Regions from separate parts of the Pseudomonas cavernae genome, predicted to be linked through region 1. Evidence: predicted binding sites of a transcription regulator. Region 1 holds the regulator's gene; each other region holds the start of a gene.
The links. Region 1 encodes FliA, which starts transcription of late flagellar genes. Its sites were predicted from a motif close to CTAAAGTTTNNNNNNNNNNNGCCGNTAA; they were not measured.
Positions count from the first base shown of each region.

Region 2: a site for FliA is predicted at 2,804-2,831, ahead of motA (flagellar motor stator protein MotA). Genes of this name have one in related genera too.
Region 3: a site for FliA is predicted at 2,253-2,280, ahead of D3880_RS16475 (flagellar protein MotY). Genes of this name have one in related genera too.

Region 1 is NZ_CP032419.1:1,986,863-1,992,735, reverse strand. Features, by position in the region: gene D3880_RS09215 (chemotaxis protein CheA) at 1-1,348, opposite strand, end outside; gene D3880_RS09210 (protein phosphatase CheZ) at 1,379-2,167, opposite strand; gene D3880_RS09205 (chemotaxis response regulator CheY) at 2,187-2,561, opposite strand; gene fliA (RNA polymerase sigma factor FliA) at 2,654-3,400, opposite strand; gene fleN (flagellar synthesis regulator FleN) at 3,397-4,227, opposite strand; gene flhF (flagellar biosynthesis GTPase FlhF) at 4,287-5,606, opposite strand; gene flhA (flagellar biosynthesis protein FlhA) at 5,619-5,873, opposite strand, start outside.
Region 2 is NZ_CP032419.1:409,442-415,314, reverse strand. Features, by position in the region: gene rsgA (small ribosomal subunit biogenesis GTPase RsgA) at 1-812, shown strand, start outside; gene motB (flagellar motor protein MotB) at 876-1,889, opposite strand; gene motA (flagellar motor stator protein MotA) at 1,900-2,751, opposite strand; gene D3880_RS01855 (HDOD domain-containing protein) at 2,867-4,393, shown strand; gene D3880_RS01850 (glycine cleavage system transcriptional repressor) at 4,404-4,922, opposite strand; gene D3880_RS01845 (GNAT family N-acetyltransferase) at 4,958-5,410, opposite strand; gene D3880_RS01840 (malate synthase G) at 5,728-5,873, shown strand, end outside.
Region 3 is NZ_CP032419.1:3,606,290-3,612,162, reverse strand. Features, by position in the region: gene D3880_RS16490 (peroxiredoxin) at 1-194, shown strand, start outside; gene rnt (ribonuclease T) at 469-1,143, opposite strand; gene pyrC (dihydroorotase) at 1,140-2,186, opposite strand; gene D3880_RS16475 (flagellar protein MotY) at 2,290-3,261, shown strand; gene D3880_RS16470 (argininosuccinate synthase) at 3,391-4,608, shown strand; gene gloA (lactoylglutathione lyase) at 4,707-5,099, shown strand; gene D3880_RS16460 (PA3496 family putative envelope integrity protein) at 5,156-5,338, opposite strand; gene nth (endonuclease III) at 5,445-5,873, opposite strand, start outside.

The DNA of each region.
Region 1 (5,873 bases):
CCACCAGTTCCAGGTTGATTTCTTTCTTCAGATTGCGCGCCAGATCGCGGACCAGGCGCGGGAAGCGGCCGAAGACCTTCTTGATCGGCTGCATGCGGGTCTTCATCACCGCGGTCTGCAGGTCGGCGGTGACCACGTCGAGGTTGGACACGGCCTTGGCCATGCTCTCGTCGCTGCTGTTGGCACCCAGGCGCACCAGGCGATTACGCACCAACACCAGTTCGCCGACCATGTTCATGATCTCGTCCAGGCGCGCGGTGTCGACCCGCACCGTGGTTTCCGCCTCGCTGCTTGCCGCCGGCTTGTCGCTCGCCGGCGCAGCACTGCGCAGCGGCTCGGCCTTGGCCGGCGCCGGGGTGGCCGGTTTGCTCGGCGCCGCCGGCTTGGCCGCGCCGTTGATGGCCGGCACCGGAGTGGCGACCGCAACGGCAGACTCGTCGGCGCCAGTGCTGGCGGCCTCGCTGAACTTGCCCTTGCCATGCAGCTGATCGAGCAAGGCTTCGAATTCGTCGTCGCTGATCAGCTCACTCGCCGCACTTGCGACGGCAACCGGCCCGGCCACCACCGCGGCACTTGCAACACTTTCGCCAGCCGCAACAGTGGCGGCGCTGGCGTCGAACTTGCCCTTGCCGTGCAGCTGATCGAGCAAGGCCTCGAATTCGTCGTCACTGATGTCATCGCTGGCAACCACGTCCGCCACCGGCGCTTCGGCCACAGCCACTGTCGCAGCCGCCACGCCGCCGCCGAACTGGCCCTTGCCATGCAACTGGTCGAGCAACGCCTCGAATTCGTCGTCGCTGATCTCATCGCCGCCCGCGGCGACTGTTTCCGCCTGAGCGCCCGGCTCATCGCCGAGGGCTTCGAGCAGTTGCTCGAACTCGCTATCGGTGATGTCGCCGCTAGCCACCGTTGGCTCTGGCTCGGCGACGGCTGCAGGCGCAGCCAGTTCGTCGTCGCGCTGCGGCTCGGCCAGGCGCGCCAGGGCGGCCAGCAACTGCGGAGAAGCCGGGGTCAAGGCGACGCGCTCGCGCACCTCGGTGAACATGCCGTTGACCGCATCCAACGCAGCCAGAACCACGTCCATCAATTCCGAATCGACCCGCCGTTCGCCCTTGCGCAGGATGTCGAAGACGTTCTCGGCGATGTGGCAGCAATCCACCAACTCGTTCAGCTGGAGGAAGCCGGCACCGCCCTTGACGGTATGGAACCCGCGAAAGATGGCATTGAGCAGGTCCGCGTCATCCGGCCGGCTTTCCAGCTCGACCAGTTGCTCGGAAAGTTGCTCGAGAATCTCGCCGGCCTCTACCAGGAAGTCCTGGAGGATTTCTTCATCGGCGCCAAAGCTCATTGTGCGTGCTCCAAAAGGTTCAGCCAGAACCTAGAAACCCAGGCTGGACAGCAGATCGTCGACATCGTCCTGACCGGATACGACGTCATCACGCTTATCGGCATGAATCTGCGGACCTTCACCCTGGGATGGATTTTTTTGTTGTTTTTGTTCGCTACGCAGCTGATCGAGATCGTGCTCGATGCCGGCGAAGCGATCGACACTGCTGGCCATCAGCATCAACTTGAGCAGATCGCTCTCCACCTCGGTGACCAGCTGGGTGACCCGTTTGATCACTTGCCCGGTGAGGTCCTGGAAGTCCTGCGCCAACAGAATGTCGTTGAGATTGGCCGACAGCTTGTGCGTGTCGCGCTCGCTGCGGGCGAGGAACAGCTCGATGCGCTTGGCCAGATCGCGGAAGGCGTCGGCACCCAACTCGCGGCGCATGAAACGCCCCCAGTCGGCACTCAGGCGCTGGGCCTCGTCGCTGAGATCGTTGACCAACGGCGCGCTCTGCTCGACCAAGTCCATGGTGCGGTTGGCCGCCTTCTCGGTCATGGTCACCACGTAGTTCAGCCGCTCGGTGGCGTCGGTGATCTGCGAGACTTCCTGAGCATGGGGCATGCGCGGATCGAGCTGGAAGTTGACGATCGAGTTGTGCAATTCGCGGGTCAGCTTGCCGACCTCGTGATAGAGGCCACGGTCGCGCGCCTTGTTGAGCTCGTGAATGAGCTGCACGGCCTCGCCGAAGTTGCCTTTTTCCAGGCTTTCGACCAGTTCGCGGGCGTGACTTTTCAGGGTCGACTCGAGGTCACCCAGCAGGGAATCGTTGTGATCCATAGTGCCCTCGCGGCGGAGATCAGCCGTTGACGCGCTCGAAGATCTTCTCGATCTTTTCTTTCAGTACTTGCGCCGTGAACGGTTTGACGACATAGCCGTTTACCCCGGCCTGTGCCGCCTCGATGATCTGATCACGCTTGGCTTCGGCGGTCACCATCAGCACCGGCAGGTGCTTGAGGCGCTCGTCGGCGCGCACCGCGCGCAGCAGGTCGATACCGGTCATGCCCGGCATGTTCCAGTCGGTCACCAGGAAGTCGAAGTTGCCGCTATGCAGCATCGGCAGCGCGGTGGTGCCATCGTCCGCCTCGGACGTGTTGGTGAAACCCAAATCACGCAAGAGGTTCTTGATGATCCGTCGCATCGTCGAGAAATCGTCAACGATGAGGATTTTCATATTCTTGTCCAAGTCGACCTCCGGTCAGTCTTAAACGCCCCCGCCCCGGGGAGGCGCCGATCAATCGTGCAACTACAGCCCCAAATAGCGCCTCAGCGTGCGCGCCATTCGCCCAAACGTGCACGCAAACGCGCGGCACACTGGCTATGCAACTGGCTGACTCGCGACTCGCTGACCCCCAGCACTTCGCCGATTTCCTTGAGATTCAGCTCTTCGTCGTAATACAGCGACAACACCAACTTTTCCCGCTCCGGCAGCTTGCCGATGGCGTCCGCCAAAGCGCCCTGGAAGCGTTCCTCTTCCAGATCGCGTGAAGGTTCTGAGTGGGTACTCTCGGCGTCTTCGGCCAGCTCGCCATGTTCGCCGTCCTGCAACAGGTCGTCGAAACTGAACAGGCGGCTGCCCAAAGTGTCACCAAGGATGCCGTAGTAATCTTCGAGACTCAATTGGAGTTCGGCAGCAACCTCGTGATCTTTAGCGTCACGACCGGTTCGCGCTTCAATTTTCCGGATCGCATCGCTGACCATGCGGCTGTTGCGGTGCACCGAACGCGGCGCCCAGTCGCCCTTGCGCACCTCGTCGAGCATCGAACCGCGGATGCGGATGCCGACGAAAGTCTCGAAACTCGCGCCCTTGCTGGAGTCGTATTTCTTCGCGGCCTCGAGCAGGCCGATCATCCCGGCCTGGATCAGATCCTCGACCTGCACGCTGGCCGGCAGGCGGCCCAACAGGTGGTAGGCGATGCGCTTGACCAGCGGCGCATAGCGCTCGATCAACTGGTGCTGGGAATCCCGTGCCTGTGCCTTGTAGTACATACGCTGTCCAGTGGCTGCGATCATACGGCCGGTTCGGTAGACGGGTGCCGCACCAGACGCTCGACGAAAAACTCCAGATGGCCGCGCGGGTTGGCTGGAAGCGGCCAACCGTCGACTTTCTGGGCGATCGCCTTGAACGCCAGGGCACATTTCGAACGCGGAAACGCGTCATACACGGCGCGCTGTTTTTGTACCGCCTTGCGCACCGACTCGTCGTATGGCACGGCGCCGACATACTGCAGGGCCACGTCGAGGAAGCGGTCGGTAACCTTGGTCAGCTTGGCGAACAGGTTGCGCCCCTCCTGCGGACTGTGGGCCATGTTGGCCAGCACGCGGAAGCGGCTCATGCCGTGATCGCGGTTGAGCAGTTTGATCAGCGCATAGGCGTCGGTGATCGAGGTCGGTTCGTCGCACACCACCACCAGCACTTCCTGGGCGGCGCGGACGAAGCTGACCACCGCGTCGCTGATACCGGCGGCGGTATCGATGATCAGCACATCGAGGTTGTCGCTGATATCGCTGAAGGCCTGGATCAGCCCGGCGTGTTGCATATGCGACAGCTGCACCATGCTCTGGGTGCCGGAAGCCGCCGGCACCACGCGAATGCCGCCGGGGCCCGGGATGATCACGTCACGCAGATCGCATTCACCGCTGACCACATCGGCCAGCGTGCGCTTGGGCGTCAAGCCCAGCAGCACATCGACGTTGGCCAGGCCGAGGTCGGCGTCCATCAGCATCACCCGGCGACCGAGGTCGGCCAGGGCCAGGGACAGATTCACCGAGACGTTGGTCTTGCCCACGCCACCTTTGCCGCCGGTCACGGCGATCACCTGTACGGGGTGCATTCCCATGTTAGTTCCACACCTTGTCATGCTTCATTTGGCTGCTTCCGTTCTGTCCGTCGCGAGATCTAGCCGACCCGGCGCTGCGAGCTTTGATAGAGACCGGCGAACATTTCCGCCATGACATCTTCGCTCGGCTCTTCCGCGGTCTGCAGGCTGACGGCGCGACTGACCAGTTGATGGCTGCGGGGGACCTGCAGATCGTCCGGAATCCGCGGCCCATCGGCGAGATAGGCTACCGGCAGATGCTGACCGATAGCCAGCCCTAGCACCTCGCCGAGGCTCGCGGCCTCATCCGCCTTGGTGATGATGCAGCCGGACAGTCCGCAACGTTTGTAGCTATGGTACGCCGCCTTGAGCACCTGGCTCTGGCTGGTGGCAGCCATGACCAGGTAATTCCTGGCCTTGATGCCACGTCCCGCCAGGGCTTCCAGCTGCAGGCACAGGGCCGGATCGTTGGCCGGCAGACCGGCGGTATCGATCAGCACCAGGCGCTTGCGCGCCAGCGGCGCCAGGGCCTGGAGCAGCGACTGGCCGGGGTCGACCTGGGTCACCGAGACATTGAGGATGCGCCCGAGCGTCTTCAGTTGCTCCTGGGCGCCAATACGGAAGCTGTCCATGCTGACCAGGGCGACATTCTGCGCGCCGTACTTAAGCACATAACGCGCCGCCAGCTTGGCCAAGGTGGTGGTCTTGCCCATGCCGGCGGGGCCGACCAGGGCTATCACCCCGCCCTCTTCCAGCGGCTCTTCCTTCGGCGTGCGGATGGCCTGGGCCAGATGCGCGAGCAGCATGCGCCAGGCCTGACGCGGCTCGGCAATGCCGGCCACGCGCTCCAGCAGGCTGCGCGACAGCTCGGCGGGCAGGCCCATGCGCTGCAGGCGGCGCCATAGGCTGGCCTGCTGCGGACGGCGATTCTGCATCTGCCCCCAGGCCATGGAGCCGAGCTGCACTTCGATCAGCTCGCGCAGGCCATGCAGTTCGGAACGCATGGCCTCGAGGGCATGCTGGTCGGTGGCGGCAGCCAGCACCGGGGCGGCGGCGGCCGGCGCCGGACGCTCGGGGCGCAGCGGCGAAGCCAGCAGTTCGGGGGCGACAATGGATTCGTTGGCGAACAGCTGGCCATCCTTGAGCGCCTCACCCTGCTCACGGTAGGCCAGTTCCGCTTGCGCCGAGGCGATCTTCGCCTGGGTCTTGCGCAGCTCGGCCTCCAGCGCCGGGTTCGGCTGCAGCGGCGCGGCGGGCACCTGGTAGTCCAGCGCGGCGGTCAGCTCGACACCACCGGCGACCCGGCGGGTGCCGATGATCGAGGCGTCGGCGCCCAGCTCATCGCGAACCAGCTTCATGGCTTGACGCATATCGGCGGCGAAGAAGCGTTTGACTTGCATGGCCTATAAACCTCAGTTCTGTCCCACGGTGGCGACGATGGTGACCTGCTTGTTGTCCGGTATTTCCTGGTACGCCAGCACGTGCATGTTCGGCACTGCCAGGCGAGCAAAACGCGAGAGCATCGCCCGAACCGGACCGGCTACCAGCAGAATCGCCGGCTTGCCGAGCATTTCCTGGCGCTGCGCGGCGTCCACCAGCGAACGTTGCAGCTTCTCGGCCATGCCAGGCTCGAGGAGGATGCCGTCCTCGGCGCCTTGACCGGCCTT
Region 2 (5,873 bases), 1.6 Mb from region 1:
ACCTGCGCGCCAACCTACCGGCCCTGGTCACCGGCGACCGCGTGGTCTGGCGCGCCGGCAACCAGGGCAGCGGCGTGATCGTCGCCCAGCAGCCACGGCGCAGCGAGCTGTGTCGCCCGGACAACCGCGGCCTGCTGAAACCGGTGGCGGCCAACGTCGATCTGATCGTCATCGTCTTCGCCCCGCTGCCGGAGCCGCACGCCAACCTGATCGACCGCTACCTGGTGGCCGCCGAGCACGCCGGCATCCATCCGCTGCTGCTGCTGAACAAGGCCGACCTGATCGACGAGCACAACAGCGCCGCGCTGGATGCCCTGCTCGGCACCTATCGCCAGCTCGGCTATCCGCTGCTGGAGGTTTCCGCCCACCAGGGCGGCGGCATGGAGGGGCTACAGCGCCTGCTCGACGGCCATGTCAGCGTGTTCGTCGGCCAGTCCGGGGTGGGCAAGTCGTCGCTGGTCAACAGCCTGCTGCCGGCGGTCGACACCCGCGTCGGGCCGCTGTCGGAGCTGACCGGCAAGGGCATGCACACCACCACCACGGCGCGGCTGTTCCACTTCCCCGGCGGCGGCGACCTGATCGACTCGCCCGGCATCCGCGAGTTCGGCCTGGTGCATGTCAGCCGCGACGATATCGAGGCCGGCTTCATCGAGTTCCGCGAGCTGCTCGGCCACTGCCGCTTCCGCGACTGCAAGCACGACCGCGAGCCCGGCTGCGCACTGCTGCAGGCCATCGAGGACGGGCGCATCCAGCCGCAGCGGATGGCCAGCTACCGGCATATCCTCGCCAGCCTGCCGGAAACCACTTACTAGGCTCGCCTGGCGCAGACAAAAAGACCGCGGCTGGCCGCGGTCTTTCGCTTTCCAGGCCGGCGCTTACTGGTCGCGCGGCTCGTCGAGCTTGAGCCCGCCGGCGTCGAAAATGTTGCGCTTATCGCCCGGCGGCGTCGGCGTCTGCGTGGCGGCGGCCGCTGGCGTGACCGCAGCCGGGGCAGCGGGCGGAGCCGTCTCAGGCGCCGCCGGCGGTTCCGGCTTGGCCTCCTGCTCGCCCTCGATGGCGCGCTGGGCCTTCTTGGTCAGGACGATGATGTCGATGCGGCGGTTCACCGGGTTGAACGGATCCTCGCGGTCGAACAGCGACGACGAGGCATAGCCGACCACCCGCGCCACCTGTTCATCCAGATAACCGCCGGCCACCAGCGCCCGGCGCGCGGCGTTGGCGCGGCTGGCGGACAGCTCCCAGTTGCCGAACCCGCCGGCACCGGCGAACGGCTTGGCGTCGGTATGGCCGCTGACGCTGATCTTGTTCGGCACCGCCTTGATGGTGTCGGCCATGGCCAGCAGGATGTCCTCAAAATACGGCTGCAGGCGCGCGCTGCCGAGGTCGAACATCGGCCGGTTCTCGGCGTCCATGATCTGGATGCGCAGGCCGTCCTGGGTGATCTCGAACAGGATCTGATCCTTGAAGCGCTGCAGCTGCGGGTTCTCGTCGACCTTGTTCTGCAGCTCCTGGAGCAGCAGCTCGAGGCGCTCCCGCTCGAGGCGGTCGGCGATCTCCTCGGCCTGGCTCGGGTCGGTCTTGCTCTTGTCCTGGTCGTCCGGGATGGTCTGGATTTCCGGGTTGAGGGTCTTCTCCGGCGCCGGCGTCGGCGTGCCGCCGAGGTCGATGACATAGGGGCTGGCGCTTTCGGTGAAGCCCACCGGGTCCTGGAAATAGCCGGAAATCGCCTTCTTCTGCTCCGGCGTGGCCGAGGACATCAGCCACAGCACCAGGAAGAACGCCATCATCGCCGTGGCGAAGTCGGCGAAGGCGATCTTCCAGGAGCCGCCGTGGTGGCCGGCGGCATAGCGCTTGACGCGCTTGACGATGATGGGCTGGTTGTTATCCATCGCTTAGCCGTCAGTTGCCGCGCATGGCCTGCTCGAGCTCGATAAAGCTCGGGCGGTGGGCCGGGAACAACACCTTGCGGCCGAACTCCACCGCCATGCTCGGCGGCATTCCCGAGGCGGAAGCGACCAGGCAGGCCTTGATCGCCTCGTAGACATTCAGCTCTTCCTTGGCATCGTGCTCCAGGGCGCCGGCCAACGGTCCGAAGAAGCCGTAGGCGGCGAGGATCCCCAAGAAGGTACCGACCAGCGCTGCGCCGACATGCTGGCCCAGCGCCGCCTGCTCCGCCTCGCCGAGCATGGCCATGGTCACCACGATGCCCAGCACCGCGGCGACGATGCCGAAGCCCGGCAGGGCATCGGCGACCTTGGTCACGGCATGGGAGGGATGCTCCAGATGCTCCTTGAGGCTGGCCAATTCCATATCGAACAGGCCCTCCAGTTCATGCGGCGCCATGTTGCCGGAGGACATGATGCGCAGGTAATCGCAGACATAGGCGGTCATCCGCTCATCCTGCAGCACCGCCGGATATTTGCTGAAAATCGGGCTGGCACCCGGGTCTTCGACATCCGCCTCGATGGCCATCATGCCTTCGCGGCGGCTCTTGTTGAGAATCTCGTAGAGCAGGCGCAGCACTTCCAGGTAGAAGGTGTGGGTGAAGCGCGAGCTGAACAGCTTCAGCGACTTCTTCACCACGTGCATGGTGGTGCTGCCCGGGTTGGCCTGGAGGAAGGCGCCGAACGCCGCGCCGCCGATGATCAGCACCTCGAAGGGCTGGATCAGCGCGGCGAGCTGGCCATGGGAAAGGAGGTATCCGCCGAGCACGCTGGCGAATACGACGATGATGCCGATGATTTTTGCCATAAGGGAACTACTTGCATCGAAGGTAGAGGGCTGAAGACTGCCGCCCTTCTATTTATCGGAAGATTTGCGCCAGACTATAGGCCGACCACACGAAAATCCACTTTAGTGCTCCCGCATGCCGACGCCCAAGCCTTTACCTCGCACCTTCGACGCCTGGCGCCAGCAGCTGGAAACGCTGCGTTTGCCGGTGCCCGCCGAGCAACACGAGCAACTGCGCCGCGCCCTGCGCGACAGCCGGCGGTCGCTGCGCGAGCTCGCCGAACTGCTGCAGGGCTGCCCAGGCGCAGCCCTGCACCTGCTGCGCGAGGCCAATCGCCACGTCGGCAGCCTCGGCCAGCCGGCCGAGAGCCTGGAGGTTGCGCTCAACCGTCTGGGCCTGCAGCGCAGCGAGGAGCTGCTCAATCAGCTGCCGGCGCTAGCCGAAACGGATATTCCCAAAGCCCTGCGCCAGCTGCTGCAGATCAGCCAGCATGCCGCACAGCAGGCCAGTGGGCTGTTCGGCGCGCGGCTGGCGCGCCTGTGGCAGGAGCTGCACTGCACCAGCCTGCTGTTTCTCGCCCCGCTGTGGCCGCTGGCCATGACCCAGCCGCAGCTGTTCGAGGCCTGGGAGCAACGCGTGCTGGTCGCCGGCGAGCCGGCGACCAAGGTCGAGTTCGAGCTGTTCGGCCTGCCGCTGCTGCAACTCGGCCTGCAACTCGCCGAACACTGGCGCCTGCCGGAGTGGATCGCGCACGGCTACCGCTTGCTGCTCAGCGATCGCCGCCTGCTGGTCAAGGCCCTGCAGATCGCCCACGACCACGAACACCCGCTGCAGCAACAACAGCGCCTGGACGCCGACCCGGCACTGCGCCGCTGGCTGACCCAGCCGGCCAACACCGTGCTGCTGGCCAACAGCCTGGCGCTGTCCGCCCACGCCAGTTGGGGCGGCAACCACAGCCTGCGCTGGCAGCGCCTGAGCGCCCTGTACCTGCAGCTGCCGCTGGGCGACATCCAGCAACTGGTGCACCAGCAGGCGGTAACCAGCGCGCGCCAGCCTAGTAGCGCGGCGCCCTGGCAGCCGGCCGAAGCGCTGCTATGGCCCTGGACGGCGAGCCATTGGCAGCCGCTGCCCGCCCCAGCCGCCGCCGTAACGCCTGCCGCCGACCTGAGCGACTGGCGCCAGGCCTGCGCCGAACTGCTGTGCGAGCCCAGCCCGTTCCTCAATGTCGGGCAATTGACCGCCTGCGCCCGCGATGCCCTGCAGCACTGCGGCCTGCCGCGCGTCATGCTGCTGCTCGCCGATCGCAGCCACAGCCGCCTGCGCGCCCAGCAGAGCGCCGGACTGGCGGCCGAGGCCAAAGGCCTGGAACTGGAGCCGAATCACAGCCAGGTGCTGCGCCGCCTGCTCGCCCAACCCGGACAGCTGCGTCTCTCGCCGGCCAATCTGGCGCAGTATTCCGCGCTGCTGCCCGGCGCGCTGAAAGCGCTGTTCCCCAGCGAACACCTGCTGCTGCGCTCGCTGGCCAGCAACGGCCGGGTGGTCATGCTGGTGGTGGCGGACCGGCTCGGCCAGCCGCTCGGCGACAGCCAGCTGCAGGCATTTGCCAAGACCGTGCAATGCATCGAGCGCGCCGTGAGCAGCTTTGCCCGGCGCGCACGCTAAACCCCGTCTTTCACACCTCGGGGCGCAGGTTGAGCTCCACCATCAGATCGTCGGCCAGGGTTTCCAGGCGGGTTTGCAGCAGCTCCAGCGACAGGGTCAGCGGCACCGCCAATATCGCCTCGGCATGAAACAGCGGCTCGCTGCTCATCGGCGCCGGCAGCACCTCGGTGACCAGGCTCTCGATGTTGATGCCGTGCTCGCTGAGCAGGCGGGTGATGTCGCGGACGATGCCGGGGCGGTCGTTGCCGACCAGGTCGAGATGGATCGGCTTCCAGGTGCAGGACGGCTCGATGCCGCTTTCCGCCAGCAACACGCGGATGCCCTCCCCCTGCAGGGCTTGCAGGGCATCGACCAGTTCGTCGTAGGCCTCGGCCGGCACGCTGATCTTGAGAATCCCGGCGAACTGCCCGGCCATCCGCGCCATGCGGCTCTCCAGCCAGTTGCCGCCGTGCTCGGCGATGCACTTGGCGATGCGCTCCACCAGGCCGGGCTGATCCTGGGCGATGACCGTGAGAACTAGATGATTCACGCGCGACTCCTCTTCATGCCGCCCCGTCGGCGCGCTCAGCGCGGCGTCAGGCTCAGCCAGTAGGTGTAGAAAACCTCATCCCTTACATAGCCTAGGCGCTCGTAGAGTGCCTGTCCGGCCAGATTGGTCTTCGCCGTTTCCAGTTGCAAGCCACAGGCACCGGTGGCCTCGGCATGGGCGCGGGCGGCGCCCATCAGCATTTCGCCGATGCCCTGGCGGCGGGCCGCCGGCACTACATAGAGGTCGCTGAGCAGCCAGGCCGGTTGCAGCGCCAGCGAGGAGAAGAACGGATAGAGCTGGACGAAGCCCAGGGCCTGGCCCTCGTCCGCGCGGGCGATAAACAGCACCGAATCCTCGCGTTGCAGGCGCGCGCCCAGGAAGGTGGCAATCGACGGCAGCGGTTGCGCTACCTGGTAGAACTGCAGGTAGGCGCCGAACAGCTCGGCCAGTTCGTCGAGATCACTGGCAGTCGCGCGATACACGGGCATGGACAGGGCTCCAAGTCAGGTCGCTGGAGTATAGGCAGCGGTGCACGCCTACATCCGAGCAAACCTGCGACGCCCTGCCACAGGCCAGCGAAATAAATAATCGTGTACTGTTTTAAGATTTATCTGGAACAATTCACACATTATTTGCGAACATTACTGTCCTCAGTGTGACCAAAAGGCACATTCCGGTCGCAGCGCGACGCGTGCCCACTGATTTTCCCGAGATCTTCATGTAGTATGCCGCGCCTCGGACTACAAGACGGCAGAAGCCCGATCCGAAGCGGTTGAAGTGGTTATTGAGCAGAGTGAGGCAAGTGATGACTGATCGCGTTCAAGTCGGCGGCCTGCAGGTCGCCAAAGTGCTGTTCGACTTCGTGAACAACGAAGCCATCCCCGGTACCGGCATCGCTGCCGACAAATTCTGGGCCGGTGTGGAAGCGGTCATTAATGACCTCGCGCCCAA
Region 3 (5,873 bases), 1.6 Mb from region 1:
TGCGTTCGCAGATCGTCAACGACCTGCCGCTTGGCCGCAACATGGATGAGCTGCTGCGCCTAGTCGATGCCCTGCAATTCACCGAGGAGCACGGCGAAGTCTGCCCGGCGAACTGGAAGAAGGGCGACAAGGGTATGACCGCTTCGCCGGAAGGTGTAGCCAAGTACCTGGCCGAGAACGCCAGCAAGCTCTGAGAGCCTGTTCACGATCTGCTGCGCGTCGGCCATGTTGCGTTAAAACGTAGCGAAGCGGAGTAACAGCCGAAGGCTGGCCCGCAGGGCGAGCGCAGCGAGTCATGCTCATTTACAACGCGTAAACTGTGCTTCTTCGCCCGATTTCGCCTTGCCTGACCTTGGCTCGCGAGATCGTAAACAGGCTCTGAGATTTGCCGCCAGCAATAAATAAAGCCCCGCAGTTGCGGGGCTTTTTATTGGGCGTTGCAGCCAGGTCGCCGATTGAGCTGTTCACTCAGTCGTCGAAGTCCATCCAGCCGCCCATTTCCTTCCAGCGGTTGACGATGCCGCAGAACAGCTCGGCGGTCTTTTCCGTGTCATAGCGGGCCGAATGCGCCTCGCGGCCGTCGAATTCGATCCCCGCGCTCTGGCAGGCTTTCGCCAGCACGGTCTGACCGTAGGCCAGGCCCGCGAGGGTGGCGGTATCGAAGCTGGAGAAGGGGTGGAACGGATTGCGCTTGATCCCGGTACGCGCCACGGCGGCATTCAGGAAGCCCAGATCGAAGCTGCTATTGTGGCCAACCAGGACGGCGCGCTTGCAGCCGTTGGCCTTCAGCGACTTGCGTAGGCTGCGGAAAATCTCCGTCAGCGCATGCTCTTCGCTGACGGCCATGCGCAGCGGGTGATCGAGCTTGATTCCGGTGAACTCCAGGGCGGCCTGCTCGATATTGGCGCCTTCGAACGGCTCGACACGGAAAAACAGGGTGTGCTCGGGGAACAGCAAGCCTTGTTCGTCCATGCCGATGGTGGTGGCGGCGATTTCCAGCAGGGCGTCGGTGGCGCAGTTGAAGCCGCCGGTCTCGACATCCACCACCACCGGCAGGTAGCCGCGAAAGCGCGCGGCCATCGGGTGACGCGGGCCGGACGGCAGGCTGACGTCGAGTTCGTCGTCGTACAGGTTTTCGCTCACGCGCGATCCTCCAACAGACGCCAGCGCAGTTTTTCACCGGCGCGCAGGGGGATCACCGACAGCTCGCCGAAGGGCAGGCTGGCCGGGGCAGTCCACTCCTCGCGCACCAGGGTGATGGTGTCGCGGTTGCGCGGCAGGCCATAGAAGTCCGCACCGTAATGGCTGGCGAAGGCTTCCAGCTTGTCCAGCGCATTGCGCTGCTCGAAGGCCTCGGCGTACAGCTCGATGGCCGCATAGGCGGTGTAGCAGCCGGCGCAGCCGCAGGCGGCTTCCTTGGCGTGCTGGGCGTGCGGCGCCGAGTCGGTGCCGAGGAAGAACTTGCGGTTGCCGCTGGTGGCGGCCGCAAGTAGCGCTTCCTGATGCACGTTGCGCTTGAGGATCGGCAGGCAATAGAAGTGCGGGCGAATGCCGCCGACCAGCATGTGGTTGCGGTTGTACAGCAGGTGATGGGCGGTAATGGTGGCGCCGACGTTGGCCGGTGCCGCCAGGACGAACTGCACCGCCTCGCGGGTGGTGATGTGCTCGAACACCACCTTCAGGGTCGGGAAGCGCTCGACCACGCGGCTCAGCTGTTCCTCGATGAAGAACTGCTCGCGGTCGAACACGTCGATTTCGTCGCGGGTGACCTCGCCGTGCACCAGCAGCGGCAGGCCGACCTCGGCCATGGCTTCCAGCACTGGGAAGATCTTGTCGATGCTGGTCACGCCGGAGTCCGAGTTGGTGGTGGCGCCGGCCGGATAGAGCTTGGCCGCATGGACGAAACCGCAGGCTTTGGCGGCGCGGATGTCGGCCGACGTGGTGCTGTCGGTCAGGTACAGCACCATCAGCGGTTCGAAACGGCTGCCGGTCGGACGGGCGGCGAGAATGCGCTGGCGATAGGCGTCTGCCTCTTCGGCATTGCGCACCGGCGGCACCAGGTTGGGCATGATGATGGCGCGGCCGAAGGTGCGCGCCACGTCGGCGACGGTTTGCGTCAGTGCGGCACCGTCGCGCAGGTGAATATGCCAGTCGTCGGGACGCAGCAGGGTCAGGCGGTCAGACATGGGGAGTTCCAGGCGGGTAAAACAGGCCTGGAATGCTACCGGAAAAGCCACTTTCAGGCACTCGCTATCAAGTTTCGTCCTGGCTGACCGATACCTCTCGGGAATGCCGTTATTCCCCGTGGAGCCTGCTGTGCGCCAGCCAATCATTGTTCTGCTCAGCCTGTTCGCCAGCCTGCCGGCGCTGGCACTGACCTTCCAGACCCGGCTGGAGAAGGTCGAGTGGAAGGTCGAGGGCGATCAGTTCGAGTGCCGGCTGTCGCAGGCGATCACCGACTTCGGCAGCGGCGAATTCGTCCGTCGCGCCGGCGAGCAGGCGACCTTCCGCCTGCAGGCGCGCGAGCGCTGGCTGGGTGCCGGTTCGGCGACGCTGCTGGCGGCGGCCGCGCCCTGGCAGCCGGGGCGCGGCGATATCAACCTCGGCGTGGTCAGCGTCGGTACTGGCGAGGTGCCGTTCAATAGCACCCAGTTGCAGGCCGGGCGCCTGCTCAGCGGCCTGCTGGACGGGCGCAGTCCGCTGGTGCGCCACCGCAGCCGGCAGAGTGGCGAGCAGCTGGAGGTGCGCTTGTTGCCGGTCAAGTTCACCAAGGCCTACGACGATTATCTGGCCTGTACCAGCAAGCTGCTGCCGGTCAATTTCGAGCAGATCAAACAGGCCCAGGTGGGGTTTTCCGGCGGCGGTACGGCGCTGGACGAGCTGGCGCGCAGCAAGCTGGAAATCATCCTGCAATATCTGCGCGCCGACCCCAGCGTCAACCATATCGAGCTGGATGGCCATTCCGACAACAGCGGCAACCGGCTGACCAACCGCGACCTGTCGCGGCGGCGGGCGCTGGCGGTGCAGGACTACCTCAAGGCCAACGGTGTGGCGGCAGAGCAGATCGTCATGCGCTTTTATGGCGAGCAATACCCGCTGGTGGCGAACCGCAACGAGTCCAGTCGGGCGAAGAACCGACGGGTGACCGTCCACCTGTCGCGTGAGGCGCCGTCGCCGGCCGCCGCGCAGGCGCCAGCGGCGGCCCCCACCCCTGCAGCGTCAGGCCCCGTGGCTGCCGGCAAAGCGCCTGCCGCATCCTGAGATCGCGTGGGTGTCGCGTCGGCGAAAGAAGCCGTCGCCTCGTCGTCACAAGCTGTCGCACCCCTGTAATTTGGCCGCCGGGGTCAGTAGAATCACGGGTTTTCCGTAATACCCCGTGGAGTTGATGGCATGGCGGACGTGAAGAAGGTTGTCCTGGCTTATTCCGGTGGCTTGGACACCTCGGTGATTCTGAAGTGGCTGCAAGATACCTATAACTGCGAAGTGGTGACCTTCACTGCCGACCTCGGTCAGGGTGAAGAGGTCGAGCCGGCCCGTGCCAAGGCGCAGGCCATGGGTGTCAAGGAAATCTACATCGACGACCTGCGCGAAGAGTTCGTGCGCGACTTCGTTTACCCGATGTTCCGCGCCAACACCGTCTATGAAGGCGAGTACCTGCTGGGTACTTCCATCGCCCGCCCGCTGATCGCCAAGCGTCTGATCGAGATCGCCAACGAAACCGGCGCCGATGCCATTTCCCACGGCGCCACCGGCAAGGGCAACGACCAGGTGCGTTTCGAGCTGGGCGCCTATGCGTTGAAGCCGGGCGTGAAAGTCATCGCCCCGTGGCGCGAGTGGGACCTGCTGTCGCGTGAGAAGCTGATGGACTACGCCGAGAAGCATGCCATTCCGATCGAGCGTCACGGCAAGAAGAAGTCGCCGTACTCCATGGATGCCAACCTGCTGCACATCTCCTATGAAGGCGGCGTGCTGGAAGACACCTGGACCGAGCACGAAGAAGACATGTGGAAATGGACCGTCTCCCCGGAGAAGGCTCCCGATGCGCCGACCTACATCGAGCTGACCTACCGCAAGGGTGACATCGTCGCCATCGACGGCGTCGAGATGACCCCGGCGCAGGTGCTCACCGAACTGAACCGCGTCGGCGGCGCGAACGGCATCGGCCGTCTCGACATCGTCGAGAACCGCTACGTCGGCATGAAGTCGCGCGGCTGCTACGAGACCCCTGGCGGCACCATCATGCTGCGCGCCCACCGCGCCATCGAGTCGATCACCCTCGACCGCGAAGTCGCGCACCTGAAAGACGAGCTGATGCCGAAGTACGCCAGCCTGATCTACACCGGCTACTGGTGGAGCCCGGAGCGTCTGATGCTGCAGCAGATGATCGACGCCTCGCAGACCAACGTGAACGGTGTAGTGCGCCTGAAGCTGTACAAGGGCAACGTCATCATCGTCGGCCGCAAGTCCGACGACTCGCTGTTCGACGCCAATATCGCCACCTTCGAGGACGATGCCGGCGCGTACAACCAGGCCGACGCCGCGGGCTTCATCAAACTCAACGCGCTGCGCATGCGCATCGCCGCGAACAAGGGGCGCAAGCTGTTCTGATAGACTCCGCGGTTCTAGCCACACCCATAACCCCGGCCAAGCGCCGGGGTTATGCTTTTATGAGCCACCACCAGTGGCCAGCCATGAGGAGACCATCGATGAGACTGCTGCATACCATGCTGCGGGTCGGCGACCTGGACAAATCCATCGCCTTCTACACCGAAGTGCTGGGCATGACCCTGCTGCGCCGCAACGATTACCCGGACGGCCAGTTCACCCTGGCGTTCGTCGGTTATGGCGACGAGGCGCACAACAGCGTGATCGAGCTGACCCATAACTGGGGCGTGAGCGAGTACGAGCTGGGCAGCGGCTATGGCCATATCGCCCTGGAAGTGGAAGATGTCTACAAGGCCTGCGAAGACATCCGTGCCCGTGGCGGCAAGATCACCCGCGAAGCGGGGCCGATGAAGCACGGCCGCAGCATCCTGGCCTTCGTCGAGGACCCGGACGGTTACAAGATCGAACTGCTGTCGCCGCATCGTCGCGATTGAGTGAAAGCCGCAGACATAAAAAAGCCCCGCAGCTGCGGGGCTTTTTATTGAGCGGGTTACAGATCGAAGTCGTATTCGGCCAGTTGCTTGTTCAGGCGACGCTCTTCCAGCAGGTTGTCGATCAAGCGGCGCTTGGTCAGGTTGGTTTTCGCCACTTCAACCGGAGCCTCCAGATTACCTTCAGAGTCTTCCGCGGCGAGGTCGTCATCGAGTTCGATATCTTCTTTGCCAGTGCTCATGATCGTGCTCCAGGCTACCTAAGCCATTTGCGCACCTTATATCGGCAAAATCGGGGTCGGTAAAAAAGTTTTTTTCAATCGGGTTGTTAGCTAAACCACGGTCCAGTCAATCGTCAGAGGTCTTGTGTTTGTATTCGCACAGGTCCTCGATCCGGCAACTGCCGCAGCGGGGTTTGCGCGCCTGGCAGACGTAGCGACCGTGCAGGATCAGCCAGTGGTGGGCGTCGAGGAGGAATTCCTTGGGCACGACTTTCAGCAGTTTTTGCTCCACCTCCAGCACGTTTTTGCCCGGGGCGATGCCGGTGCGGTTGCTGACCCGGAAGATGTGTGTGTCCACCGCCATGGTCAGTTGGCGGAAGGCGGTGTTGAGCACCACGTTGGCGGTCTTGCGGCCGACCCCGGGCAACGCCTCGAGCTCTTCGCGGGTCTGCGGCACCTGGCCGCCGTGCTGTTCGACCAGGATGCGGCAGGTCTCGATGACGTTCCTGGCCTTGCTGTTGAACAGGCCGATGGTCTTGATGTACTCGCTCAAACC